4 regions of the Paenibacillus vulneris genome follow, and region 4 is predicted to be linked to each of the others. Evidence: riboswitches for the same ligand, from Rfam matches in the RefSeq annotation. Region 4 holds a riboswitch; each other region holds the start of a gene.
What was found. A riboswitch is a leader RNA that binds a small molecule or an ion and turns the genes downstream of it on or off. The one in region 4 is predicted to bind cyclic di-GMP.

Region 1: linked by a shared signal. The riboswitch ahead of ABEA66_RS19070 (chemotaxis protein CheX) and the one ahead of ABEA66_RS10545 (methyl-accepting chemotaxis protein) in region 4 are both predicted to bind cyclic di-GMP.
Region 2: linked by a shared signal. The riboswitch ahead of ABEA66_RS27415 (EAL domain-containing protein) and the one ahead of ABEA66_RS10545 (methyl-accepting chemotaxis protein) in region 4 are both predicted to bind cyclic di-GMP.
Region 3: linked by a shared signal. The riboswitch ahead of ABEA66_RS25400 (transglutaminase-like domain-containing protein) and the one ahead of ABEA66_RS10545 (methyl-accepting chemotaxis protein) in region 4 are both predicted to bind cyclic di-GMP.

What each region holds. Positions count from the first base shown of each region.
Region 1 covers NZ_BAABJG010000021.1:152,387-155,595, reverse strand. Annotated here, with positions in the region: gene ABEA66_RS19080 (carbohydrate ABC transporter permease) at 1-182, shown strand, start outside; gene ABEA66_RS19075 (carbohydrate ABC transporter permease) at 202-1,059, shown strand; cyclic di-GMP riboswitch class I at 1,226-1,310, shown strand; gene ABEA66_RS19070 (chemotaxis protein CheX) at 1,410-1,859, shown strand; gene ABEA66_RS19065 (sensor histidine kinase) at 1,985-3,094, shown strand.
Region 2 covers NZ_BAABJG010000035.1:55,949-59,157, reverse strand. Annotated here, with positions in the region: gene ABEA66_RS27425 (GGDEF domain-containing protein) at 1-139, opposite strand, end outside; gene ABEA66_RS27420 (hypothetical protein) at 136-489, opposite strand; gene ABEA66_RS27415 (EAL domain-containing protein) at 535-1,251, opposite strand; cyclic di-GMP riboswitch class I at 1,331-1,414, opposite strand; gene ABEA66_RS27410 (helix-turn-helix domain-containing protein) at 1,690-2,043, opposite strand; gene ABEA66_RS27405 (hypothetical protein) at 2,232-2,549, shown strand; gene ABEA66_RS27400 (Ger(x)C family spore germination protein) at 2,729-3,209, opposite strand, start outside.
Region 3 covers NZ_BAABJG010000029.1:114,135-117,343, reverse strand. Annotated here, with positions in the region: gene ABEA66_RS25405 (collagen binding domain-containing protein) at 1-633, opposite strand, end outside; gene ABEA66_RS25400 (transglutaminase-like domain-containing protein) at 867-1,670, opposite strand; cyclic di-GMP riboswitch class I at 1,681-1,771, opposite strand; gene ABEA66_RS25395 (class D sortase) at 1,844-2,530, opposite strand; gene ABEA66_RS25390 (YkvA family protein) at 2,742-3,134, opposite strand.
Region 4 covers NZ_BAABJG010000010.1:71,859-75,067, forward strand. Annotated here, with positions in the region: gene ABEA66_RS10545 (methyl-accepting chemotaxis protein) at 1-1,691, opposite strand, end outside; cyclic di-GMP riboswitch class I at 1,765-1,863, opposite strand; gene ABEA66_RS10550 (ADP-heptose synthase) at 2,273-2,779, opposite strand; gene ABEA66_RS10555 (beta-galactosidase) at 2,981-3,209, opposite strand, start outside.

The sequences.
Region 1 (3,209 bases), on a different contig from region 4:
TGAATATGACCTTGGGAGGTCCGCTGAACTCGACGGTTTCCCTGGTATTGTATATCTACGATATGGCCTTTAAGCATTTCAATATGGGAGAGGCGGCTGCGGCGACCGTGGTGCTGTTTGTCATTATTTTATTGCTGTCTCTGCTGCAGATGAAGATATTAAGCAGCAAAACAGAGTATTAGGCCCTAGGGGGTGAAGGCAGTGAAGGTTACAGGAAACGCCGGTGGAACGAACAAGAGGCGCCGGTTCGGGGCTACTATAGTTCTGCTTCATATCGTACTCATCATCGGAGCTGCGGGAATGGTATTTCCTTTTGTGTGGATGATCGCCACCTCCTTGAAGCTGCCGAAGGACGTATTCTCCTTGCAGCTGATTCCGGAGACGATGACCCTTGATAATTATGCGGCCTTGTTCGTCCAATCCCCGTTCGCCGATTGGATGCTGAACAGCCTGATCGTAGCCTGCATAACGACGGCAAGCGTGGCGCTGTTTGATACGGTAGCAGGCTATATTCTGGCCCGATTTTCATTTCACGGCAAGCAGGTTATCTTTATCGCCATCTTAAGCACGATGATGGTGCCTACGGAGATGCTGATCATCCCCTGGTATATCGCCTCTGTTCAACTGGATTGGGTAGATACGTATACGGGGATTTTGTTTCCCGGGATCATGTCGGCTTTCGGCATTTTCCTGATGAAGCAATTTATGGAGCAGGTTCCTCAAGAGCTGCTGGACGCAGCCAGAGTCGATGGTTTGAATGAATGGAGCATCATGGTGCGTATTGCGGTGCCTCTTGTTCGTCCCGCGCTGGCTGCATTAGGAATACTTACTTTTTTATCCAGCTGGAACGCTTTTATTTGGCCGCTTATTGTGACCCAGTCGCCCGAACGATTAACCATTCCGGTGGGCATATCCTTCTTCTCGAGCGAACAGAAGGACAGCAGCGGCTGGGCGATGATTATGACAGGAGCAAGTGTCTCGGTGCTTCCGCTAATCGCCGTATTCCTGTTGTTTCAAAAGCATATTATCCGCGGCATTGCATTAACGGGACTGAAATAGGTTCTTCACCACTTGGCGGGTACTTATATGAATTTGGCCTCTTTACAAATAGCCGGATATAGTAGTAAAGTCATGGAGATGCGGTTGGTGCTATAGGAAAACAAGTACTATTTTGCCAGCTTGTATGCTACAATGGATGTAGTTTGGCTATATAATCACCATGACAAATCGATAATGGCAAACTTGCCGAAAGGCAGGGACGCAAAGCCACAGGCCTAAAGGAGCATTCCTATGGCGGCTGGGTTACCGAAAACGGCGCATAGGTTCTAAGTTTTGCAAAAACAAGACTGCCCAATTTCGGGCAGTTTTTTTTAATTCTTATAACTTTCTTTGTAAAGGGGCTGTATCATGTGCAAGCAAACTTCGTGAACCCGTTCTTAACTTCATCACTTCATGTCATTGAAACGCTGATCCAAATTAAACCCATTGTCGGGCAGCTTAGTATGAGAACGATCCAATACACGGAGGATTACGTTTGGCTCAAAATCGGGATTCTAGGCCAGCTGCAAAAGGATATTATTTTTGGTATTCCCGAGACGGTTGCTTTACGGATGGTATCCGGGATGATGGGCGGTTACCCCCTCACGCATTTTGATGAGATGTGCCAGAGCGCGGTCGGCGAGCTGGGGAATATGATTAGCGGAAATGCCAGCACCTTGCTGTTTCAGCAGGGGATCGAAGTCGATATTACACCGCCGAGCCTCATTAATGGAGCTGCAAACCATTGGGGTGGCGAAGTGTTCAGTATTCCTCTTAGTCTGGAATCCATCGGAGAATTTCATATTTATATTTCCGCATAATAATGTATACTATTCCTATGAGACAAAATGTATATAAAGTCCTATAGTTTTGAGCATTGGACTTCCGATCTCTTTATGATATGTTATGTAATATCACACTCCTATATATAGGCGGGTTTTCTTTTATGGATGCAGAGCCTTTGTTAAAGCATGTAAGGGATAAGAAGTCACAGGTTATTGAGCAGTGGCAGAAGCTGATGGAGGAGCAGATTTTACGCGGGTATAATGTATCCAATATGATGCGCAGGGGCGACATCTATTTTGATTATATTACCGATCTTCATATTCCCCCGGAGCAGCATCCGATTCGGCAATTGGTTGACGATTGGTGCGGAAGGTTCGAGGAATTGGGGCTTCAAATTATTGATATTATTCAATGCTCTCACTCATGGCGCCGCGCCTTGCTGGATGTACTCGGAGATTCGCTGCCGGCAACCTTGTATCACCAAATTTGTCTTCGAATCGACGATTTCGAGGGAATCCTATGCAAGCATTATTGGCAGATTACATTGGCTTCAATGATAGAAAAAGATACGGCTATTCACCAGCTTCACGACGACCTGATGAATCTGATCGGGAAAATGGCCGCCAGCATGGCGCACGAAATTCGCAACCCTTTAACTTCTATTAAAGGGTTTATTAAACTGCTTCGTTCTAATATCCATTCTCTGCCAAAAGAGAAGATAGACTCCTATTTGGAGTTCATAGAGGATGAATGCAACAATATGCATATGCAGGTGACCGGATTTCTCAGCTTCTCCAAGAAGCCTATGGTGGAAGAAGAGAAGGAGCCGATCTCCGTCAAGCAGATGCTGGAATACAACCTGTCGTTGCTGCGCCCTCGACTAATTAATGAAAATGTCAATCTGTGCGTTAAAATTCCGGAGCATATGACCCTTCGCGTTCAGAGGCTGGGAATCCAACAGGTGCTGAACAATTTGATTAATAATGGTATCGATGCGCTCTCTCAAGCGAAGTATGATAAAAAAATGAAGATATCCGCCTTCGAGGACCAGCGTAAAGCCTATATTCACATTACGAATAACGGTCCTCCTATTCCGGCGGAGCTCGCCAAGTCGCTGTTTGTTCCATTTGTTACCAACAAAACGAATGGAACGGGTTTAGGTCTTACGATTTGCAAGCAAATTATGCATAAAAATGACGGGGAGATCTCGTTCTCCAGCACGGATAAGGAAACTGTATTTATGCTGACCTTTCCCAAGTCGGCTTCCTGAATAACTGAATCCATAATAGAGGAACTGCAAGCGATTAAGCTTGCGGTTTTTTTGTATGCACATATACCTGCAATAACTTACCAACGGTTAAATAAGGAGCCGGGAGGGGTTTGTT
Region 2 (3,209 bases), on a different contig from region 4:
CAATCCCCACGATTGTCCCATGATCCGTGACGACCAGCGAACCGATTTTAAGTTCATTCATCATATCGGACACGTACTGGACGCTTCTTTCGGATGAAACCGTATAGACCGGGGATGACATGAATTCCGCCACCTTCATTGCAACTCCACCTCCCGCTGAATTGATACCGAAATTTTCAGTTCGGAACGAAGAACCATGTTGTCGCTGATCAACCGGTCCGCTTCTTCCAATATGATTTGCATCAGCATACGTTCGTCCAACATTTGAAGAAGGGAGTTCCGAATCAAGACCGCTTCAATTTTGGCATGCTCCAGTTTAACGATTGTAAATTGTTCCGGTGATATCGCCTGCGCCATTCGCTTTACCGCTTCCGGCCCGATCGGGGCTTTTTTCCCGATGATCAACAAATCCTGCATAGGCGGAACTTCAAACTCCGAAATTTTCAAGGAGAGCATTGCTTTCCGGAAATAGTTCAGTTTATCCTGCATCTTGATTACTCCTTCATGTTCGGGTGAGACTTCACGTTCAACCGTTTACGTTAACCGATACGGTTTTCCGAATAAATAGCCTTGTCCCATCTTGATACCCAAAGACAGCGCGGTATCCAAATCTTCTTCTTTTTCAATTCCTTCTAGGATCAGATTGGCCTCGTCATTGCAGTACTCGGCAAACAGCGCGACAACTTTTTGTTTCTTCCTGGATGTACTCAAGTCGGATGCAAAGAATCGGTCGATTTTGATGAAATCCGGCGAGATGTCCAGTATATTCCGAAACGAAGTTGTTCCATCTCCAACATCGTCCAGGGCAATCAGGAAATTCAGTTCACGCAGCAGACGGATGGCATCTCTGAAAGAGGCGCTCTTCCATAAAAGACTCTCATAAATGGACTCGTTAATCTCAAATACGATTTGGTTCCTATAAAGCCCGAATTGCTCGACAAGGGAGTCGAGTAAGTTGATAAACAAAGGCGAGACCAAAGTTGAAGGGAAAATGTTAATAAATAACAGGGTATGTTCCCGTGAGCCCGGAAATCCGAAGTAAGCTGAAATGGCCTCGAAAATAGAAAAAGAATCGACTTCGAACAGCTTGTTCTGCTCCATGGCGCGCTGAAATAAAAGATCTGGATTCATATTGGAGTTACTGCGAATGAGGGCCTCGTAACCAAGGATTCTCTTTTCGGGAAACCCCAAGATGGGCTGGAACATATGATAAAAATCGTTTTGTACAATCAATTGTTCGATATTCGGCATCGAGGCTACTCCCTTTGCTGGAGAATCAAAATAAGAAGCCACCCCGATTTGGGGCAGCTTTGAGCTTGGAAGCAACAAATTCGGCAACCCAGCTACCATAGATATCATCCTTAGGCCTGAAGTTTTGCGCCCCCATTTTTCAATGGGTTTGCCGTTTCGTTTTTTATGATCCAGAAAGGAAGGGATCAGCCTGAGGACCTACAAATAGAACTTCCCCCTTTAGAATGAAGTTAAATGATTTACGACAAAATCCTTCTTTATACCCAATAATTCGCGCAAAAAGCGCCAACTCCTTCCAAACGGGTGTTCCTAAGGGATTGCATTTATCCAAAAATAGTTAAATGCCTCAATTATCATTTGTCATAAAGAATCGCGGTAGATAAGCAAGCAAGCGGTTGGTCCTGATCGTCCCAACCGCTTGCTTTTTCATAGTTTATATCACTTCTCTACAAATCTTCGGTTGCCGGTTCCAACAGTTCCCGTAAAATACGATACGCTTGTCGCTGTTTGGCATCGTTGTGTTTGAGCAACAAGAGAATGCTGGCCCATAACCATTTTTTTTTGTTGCAGATTGGCCTCTTTCTCGTCGTTGAATAAATCGAATACGCTCATATGTAATGCCAAAGCAATTTTTTCAATCGTTTGAAGTTTGACGTTTTTTTCGCCGCGTTCAATCTGTCCAAGATATGTCGCGGCCATGCCGATCGTTTCGGCTAGTTTTTCTTGCGTCAAGTTTTGCTCGATGCGGTGTAAGCGAATTTTTGCTCCAACGATTTGCGCAAAAGTAGCCATGTCGTCTTTTACAACCCTTCTCTATAGTAAAGTGTAGTCAAAGCGGTTAGAGGGATGGAGTACTCTTAAACTACAGTAAATCCTCTTTATTGTACCTTTAAATTGTTTAAGCTATAATTTTCCACGGAGTTGCAAAGTCAAGTCACATATTCCTTTATGTTTAGATTGGATAAAAGGAGTCGAAAGTTATGCATCATGTCATGATCGCTGCACAGACTGTATTATATGGGAAACGGCAGGAAATCGGCTTAAGCCATAATCAAGTGGTCCAGCTTTCCAAGGAGATTACGAGACTGACTCGATTATTGGAAAACGTAAGTCAACAGACTGAGAATGGAATGCGAGAAATAAGGGGGAGGGTTGCCACGAGGCTGCTTAGCAAGGAGCAACTGCTCGAATGTATAGCGACAGCTTGGAACATGGGACTTGAAGAAGAGTTTGTTGCTTTTTTGTTCAAGAAACTGCTATGGATGGAATCCTATACGAAATTGTCCGAAATGGAATAGGAGGTTGTCTTCAGAAAGAATGCTTGATGGACGTATTATATTCTTGTATTCCGGAGTATCTTCAATGAAGTTGAAAATGGTTACGGCATTGCTGCCGACGTGGAAGCGCGATTGATCGGATGCATCAATCGCGCCGCGAATCCATGATTTGAACATCGGAATTTCTTTAGATTTAACATCTAGGTTTGGCTAGGCTTTAACTTGTACCTCCCCGTATTGGTCAGTTGAACATGGATTCGTATGTTTCGTAAAGAATACTCATGCAGCACAAAATGATTTTCGTCTTCGATCCGGTGCCATACCGAGGGATAGCGTCGAAACAACGACTCGCCCAGATTATAAACATCAACCTTCCGCTCAAAGCCTTTCCGGTAAGTATGGCGAATTTGTTCTTCAATCTTTCGTTCGGCCAGGTCGATCAATTCTTTCTCGGACATTTCCTGATGCAATTCGTTAATGCCTGCCTTTACCGTTAGCTCGACGTCAAAATAAACGCGAAGATCTTGAACAGACGGCTTGATGCGCACTTTTGGCTTCTCCATGACCAATACAGCCGCTAACGATTTTTCACGTTCGAGAGAAAGCGGCACGCGAACCGTCTTTTTATGCATCCAAGGCAATCCTTGCAAATCGTCCGGATCCAATTCTCCATGGTACCGA
Region 3 (3,209 bases), on a different contig from region 4:
CTGCACGGAATCCAGCGACTTGTTCACATCAATCGTCCAATCGATGTTCTTAGGGTTAAAGCCTTGAGGAACACCGCTTTTTCCGATGGTCGATGTGACGTTAGGCTTAAAGATAAGCGTAAATACCTGCTCTCCGGATTGAACCGGAATTTTAATAACTTGCGTCGTGCTTCCTGTTACTGTCTTGATGTCGAATTGCGTGTCAATGGTGAGGGTCCCCCGCACCTGGCTATGACTTTCGATATAGCTGTTGAAGGTCATGAGCACTTGGTGACTGTCCTTGCTGACCTTGAACGTTCCTATGTCTTCATCACCGTTCCGTAATGGCCCGCTGATATCATTGAAGAGCAAGAACGCTTGCGGCAGCGTGAAGGCAAAGGTATCCCCGCTGTGGTAACCATGGTTGTCAGGCAAGGACCAGGTGTAATCCAATCGGACCTTGGAGCCCTGCTCGTATACATTGCCGGTGACGGCTTGTCCTGCTTTGTCGTATACCGTCATGGTTACGCTGTTGATGATGTTGCCGGTAATAGTGCCTGAGGCAAAGGCCTGAGTCAAACAACCGACTCCCGATAGGCTCTGGATAACAAACAATAGAGCGATCAGCAGCGCACTGGTTTTTTTCCTCCACATATGTTTTTCCCTTCCCTCGTCCTTACTATGAATGAAACCCTTCTTATCACCCCTTTCACGTAGTCTAATTTCATAAATCCTTCTATTGGTTTCATTGCCGAAGTCATTGTAAATCACCGATCTGAATAATTTCTGAACAACAGGCCGCCATTCGATTGCACAAAAAAAGAACCCGCATCAAATGCAGATTCTTCAGGCTGCGATTTCCCGCCGGCTAGGCGAATGGAAGTTACTTAATAGATCTCAGTAACAACATAATCGGCACTGTTTTTTATCATGGTTGTCTCTTGCCCGCTTTGTACACGGGACGCGTCATAGGTGGTGTCGATAATGACCCATTCTTGAAGATCCTTGAGATATACTTGATTCCACGCATGATACACCTCGGGGGCATGGACCTCGTATCCCATTACCAATCGGGTCGGGATTCCCAAGCTTCTGGCCATTGCCGTGAAGGTAGCAGCATAATCAAAGCATATTCCGCCGGATTCCTCGTATACCTTATCCAAGTCAGGGATATAGCCTGTGTCTACAGTTTGCGCTTTACTCTCACTATATTTGTAGTTTTGCGTCAAAAAAGCATAAATCGCTTTGACTTTATCTTCATCGGTTGCAGCATGCGCGGCTAGTTTCTTTGCCTCCACTACAGCTTTGGTCGTCTCGTTCCAGCTCGCTATAGATATGGACTGCAAAAACACGGCCTGCTCATTCACCGTCTTCACGTCGACATTTTCCTGCAAAATCACTTGATATTTGTTGTCGGAAATCTGTTTCGCAACCAGTACATGGTAGCTGCCGTCACCCAATTGCAGAGGATAGGAGGCCCCGTCCACCAGGTTATAGTCCATTTGGACATCGCCCTTGGTTACACGCACAAGCGCCTTATGCTCCGGATCCGCATAATGGACCTTAATAATCCCGTTGCTCAGAGAGCTTTTATCCAGGACGGGTTGTCCGGCAGCGGCATGGGTTTCTTTAGGCGCCATAGTCAGAAATAGCGCAGCAATCAGCAACAATGCTCCTAATGTACGAAACATAGACTCTCCTTTCGGTAACTGGCTGCCATCCTGGTAGATTGACCAGGGAAGGCCCTATAGCTTTGCGTCTCCAGCTTTCGCTGAGTTTGCCTTTATCGGTGGAAAGCACCGAAAACTTATTTGGTTATCTATGAGTATAGCATACCATTTGTTTCCTCTCTAGTTCTAAATGCTCACTCTTCTATCAATTTTCCTTTAACTATGATGCGATGTGTCGGATTTTCCATAGGATGGCAAGTAATTAGCGTAATTTGCCGATCTTTGCCGTTTCCTTTCAGCACCCATACTTCCTCGGGAAGTACGTATTGCTTGCTTTCTACCTTATAGCGATACTGCTTGCTCCCCGTATCTACCTCTATGAGATCGCCCTCGGTCACTTCATCCAAGCGGTTAAAATTTTTGCCGTACGTAAGATTCCTATGTCCCGCAATGGCATAATTGCCGATTTCACCCGGCTTGCCTGTATTCGCCATACTGGCAACCGACAGCTTCAGATTCGCCGCCGTTGCGTTCTTGATGATAGGAAGCTTCAAGTCGATCTTATCGATCTTGAGGACGCCCTCCACATTCTTCTGCCCGATAGATAGAGGGACTGGGGTCGGTTCCGCCTTCAATGGCGCGGGCTGGACCTCTACCATATCCGTACTCAATGGAACGGGCGCAGGCAAAGAAACCGTTACCGGTTCCTGCTCCGGCTCCGGATCTGAACCGGCTTGATCTAGATACTGCAAGCTTTCCTGCCACTGCTCTAAAATCTGCTGCTGCTTATAGCTCTCGTAACGGTCATTCACCGTCGGGTAGGCCATCACAGCAATTCCAACGACAATGCACGCTGCGGAAATGATTTTTTTGATCCTCATGGCTTCTACCTCCGGTGATGGTTGGATCTATCTCATTCATTATAAACATTTTCTATTTGGTAAAAAAGGGAAGCCAATCTGAAACCTATCAGCTTCCGTTTCGGCAGACTATCGGATCCTATCACTCGTATACTAACAAACGCATTGCTGAATACATTCGTTACACATGCAAAAAGAGCACTGTGCGGTGCTCTTTCCTGTTTAGTATCCTCTATTCTACGATGTGAGCGTCGATATCTATAATGTCCTGGTGGTTGACGGCATCGTCTCCGAAAAGATCCTTCAGCTTCTCTTTGGCTTTTTGCTTAACGGAATCGTCTATGTTCATGGCAACGGCACCAATGGCCAGCATCAAAGCGCCCAAATCATCCGCATAGCCTACGACAGGCAGTATATCCGGAACGATATCGACCGGCAGGATCAAATAGCCGAGCGCACCATAAATTTGAATCTTCGCTTTTGTCGGCGTAGAAGGACTTTGAAGCGCATAGTATAAGAGCAGCCCGCTGTAAACGACTTTGGACCCGGCATCCTTCGCATGCTTTTTCAGCTTGGACCAGAATCCTTGCTCCGAATAGTGCTTTTCGTATTTGGAGTTTTCCATTTCCGATCACATCCTTTTCTCAATCAGCCGGACCCTTATACGAACATAGCGCAGGTCCAGCATACGCTCCATTTC
Region 4 (3,209 bases):
TCAACCGCAAGAACCGTATCGTTGCGAACTTCCCGGATCAATTCGGTAATTTCGTTCGCGGATTGAGCCGATTGCTCGGCGAGCTTTCTGACTTCCTGTGCGACTACCGCAAAGCCCCGGCCCTGTTCCCCGGCACGCGCAGCTTCAATAGCAGCATTGAGGGCCAACAGGTTCGTTTGGGCGGAGATTTCCGTTATCAGCTTGATAATGTCGCCAATCTCCTGCGATTTCGCGTCCAGACGGTTAATAACCGCAGTACATTCCGTAACCTTGTCGTGGATATTGTCCATCTGGTAGGAGATTTTCTCCACTTGTTCCTTCCCTTTTTCCGACTCCTCCGAGGTCTTTAACGCACTTTCGGCCATGACGGAAGTGCCTTGAGCGATACGCTGTACACCGGTAGCCATTTCTTCCATCGCACTGGCGCTTTGCATGGCTCCATGGGCCTGCACGTCCGCTCCCTCCGCTACCCTCTGTATCGATTGGGCTATCTGCTGGGAAGCGACGGAGTTCTGATCCGCACTGGCGGACAGCTCCTCGAAGGTGGCTGCAAGCTGCTCGGAATTCAGCGAGACTTGCCCGATCAAATTCCTCAAGTTCTCGGTCATGGTGTTAAAGTCCTCAGCCAGCTGTCCTACTTCATTACGCGAACGGACCTGCAAATGCTGCTTCAGATCTCCCTGCGCCAGTTGGTTCATCGCTTGTCCTACTCTAACAATGCCTTGAGACATCGTTTGTCCCAGCAGCAAGGCGATGGCGATGCCAATAACCATGATGACGAAGGCAATCAGCAGCGTCCGGAGCCACATGCTGTCCAGAGACTCGGTAAATTCAGAATAAGGCGCCGTGACCACCAGCTTCCAGACGCTGTCCGGGATTTGACGTGCACCCACCAGATGCTTGGAGCCATCCTCTTGGATATAGCCGATAAACGGCTCCTGCATTTGCAAAAATTGCTCATAGCCGGCTTTCTGCTCGGGGGTCGCTGCCGTTTCCAGAATGTTCTCCGTCAGCACCTTGCTCGCATCCGGATGAGCCAAAATATCGCCTTTATCGTTAACCATGTAGGCATAACCGGTTTTGCCGAACTGAATGCGCTGAACGATGGCTGCGATTTGCTCGCGTCCGATGGCGCCCGTAATGACGCCGGTTACGGTACCATTAGCGTCACGGAGAGGAGCAGCGACGTTCATGATCATGCTGTTATCGGCCTTGGAAATCATCGGCTCGCTGATCAGCGTTTTCCCCGTTAACGCCTCCTTATAATAATCACGGGAGCTGATATCGAACTTGGCGCCGAGAGCCTTCTTCTCAATCTGCTGCCCCTGCCCCTGCGTATCAAAAAGCGAGAAGCGCAGGAAATCGGAGTTTCTCGATAAGTAACCCTGCAGCACGCCGACACGCTCGTCAAAGGAATTGCCTTTCACAAAAGCCGGCAGGCCGGTAATTCCATTCGCCTCCGCCGTCACTCTGTCGCGCCATTGTGTAATGAGCTGCGCGTTTAGCTCCAGCTGCTGGCTGACGTTCAATTCAATGTCCTGCTTGAGCATATCTGCAGACGACTTGTACATAAAGCCGCCGACGACGGCTACCGTTACAAAAATAATGGCAATAACGGCAAGCATGAGCTGCAGTTTGAAGCTTCTCCAGGTTTGACTCTGGAAAATGACTGACATTCGTTTGGTTTTCATAGTCCTCTCCCCAACTTTTAATAAAAAATGGCTATTCAAAATTGAATAGCCAAAATATACAAACATCCTCTGTTTTGGCAACCCGGCTATCATAGTTTCCTTATTCAGCATCGAAACCTTAGACCCGTGGCTTTGTGTCTCCATCTTTCGAATGGGTTTACCTTTTTGCTTATGAAATTGTCAAATACAGGAACGCAGTCTTGTCTCAACATCACCTCTAGCTGCCGTTGTACTAATACGATTGCGAGCTTATGTAGGTCTTTGGATGCACGTAGGAGCAATGAAATATTTTACTTTTGTATACATAGTACATAATACTCAATACTACAGTCAATACATTTTTTGACAATCCATTTGTTCTTTCGACAAGAATGCCAGTAAATGTTTGGAAACTTGTCAAAAAAACGTATGTGATTCCGTTCCTATAAATCCGTGCTAAAGAAGAAGCTGTCCTTGAAAAATCAGCTGACTATCGCTCTGAAGAACTGGATATACCTTCCTAATGAAACAAAAAAAACCGCTTGTTCAGCGGCTTTTAGTCATAAAAATAAGTTTATTTTCAATATTGTTCCAGAATAGGACTATATTGTCCCATCCTCCTCGACCGCAAACTCAAAATCATCCAAATCATAAACCTGGACCTGAATCGCCGCCTCGATTACCTTTTCAATAAAATCCGGCTGATCCGTCAAAATCGGCACCTGCTCTTTTATGGATGTCAAAATCAGCTCCGTTTCGATCGGATCGAACGATTCGCCAAACTCTTCGTTGTCGTAAGAGTTTACCATTGTTAACGTTACCACATCATTGATCGGCATCGGTGGACTTTTGGCCCAAGGAACATTCACGGCGCGCTCCATTCTTTTCCGGTTCAACGGCTCCTCCAGCAGCCCGATCAGCTCGGCAATTTTCCCTCTTACATGCGCTTCATCTCTTGGATCCGGCATGATCGGTTCCTTGCTGTCCTTCAGCTCATACAGCTCCCGAATCGTGGTGTAAGGAACGAGGTATTCTACCGGTTGGCTCGGAACGAGCATTTCTCCATACACAGCAAGCATCACAGCCTCTATGACAAAGCTTTTGGGCATCGCTCCGTCCCCCTCTCTATCTGTAATGACTTTTCTTAGATTGTAACGCTCTAATATCCCATTATAGCATTAATGCAGCCTTAACACATCCGAACAAGGCCCTTCCATGCAAATAGGCCCGGCAATCCGGGCCATTGGCCTTCATTGCCGGGCTTTGCGTATACCGTCTTAAGTCAATACACGAGCAACGGACGGAAGCCATCAGCGGGCTTCGTTCTGCAGGATCCAGACCCCTTTGGACGGAAGCTCCGATAGGCCCGTATGCTCCTTTCCTTCCAACAGCTCCCAATATACCGCTTCGCCCAGATCAATTGCCGTTGAACGGTCGTTATGATTAAGCACGAAGGTAAACTGCCGGCCTTCTTTGCTTCGGCGGGTCACCTCAACGCCCTCCGGAGCCACAAGAAGCGGCTCAATTCCGTTCTCCTTG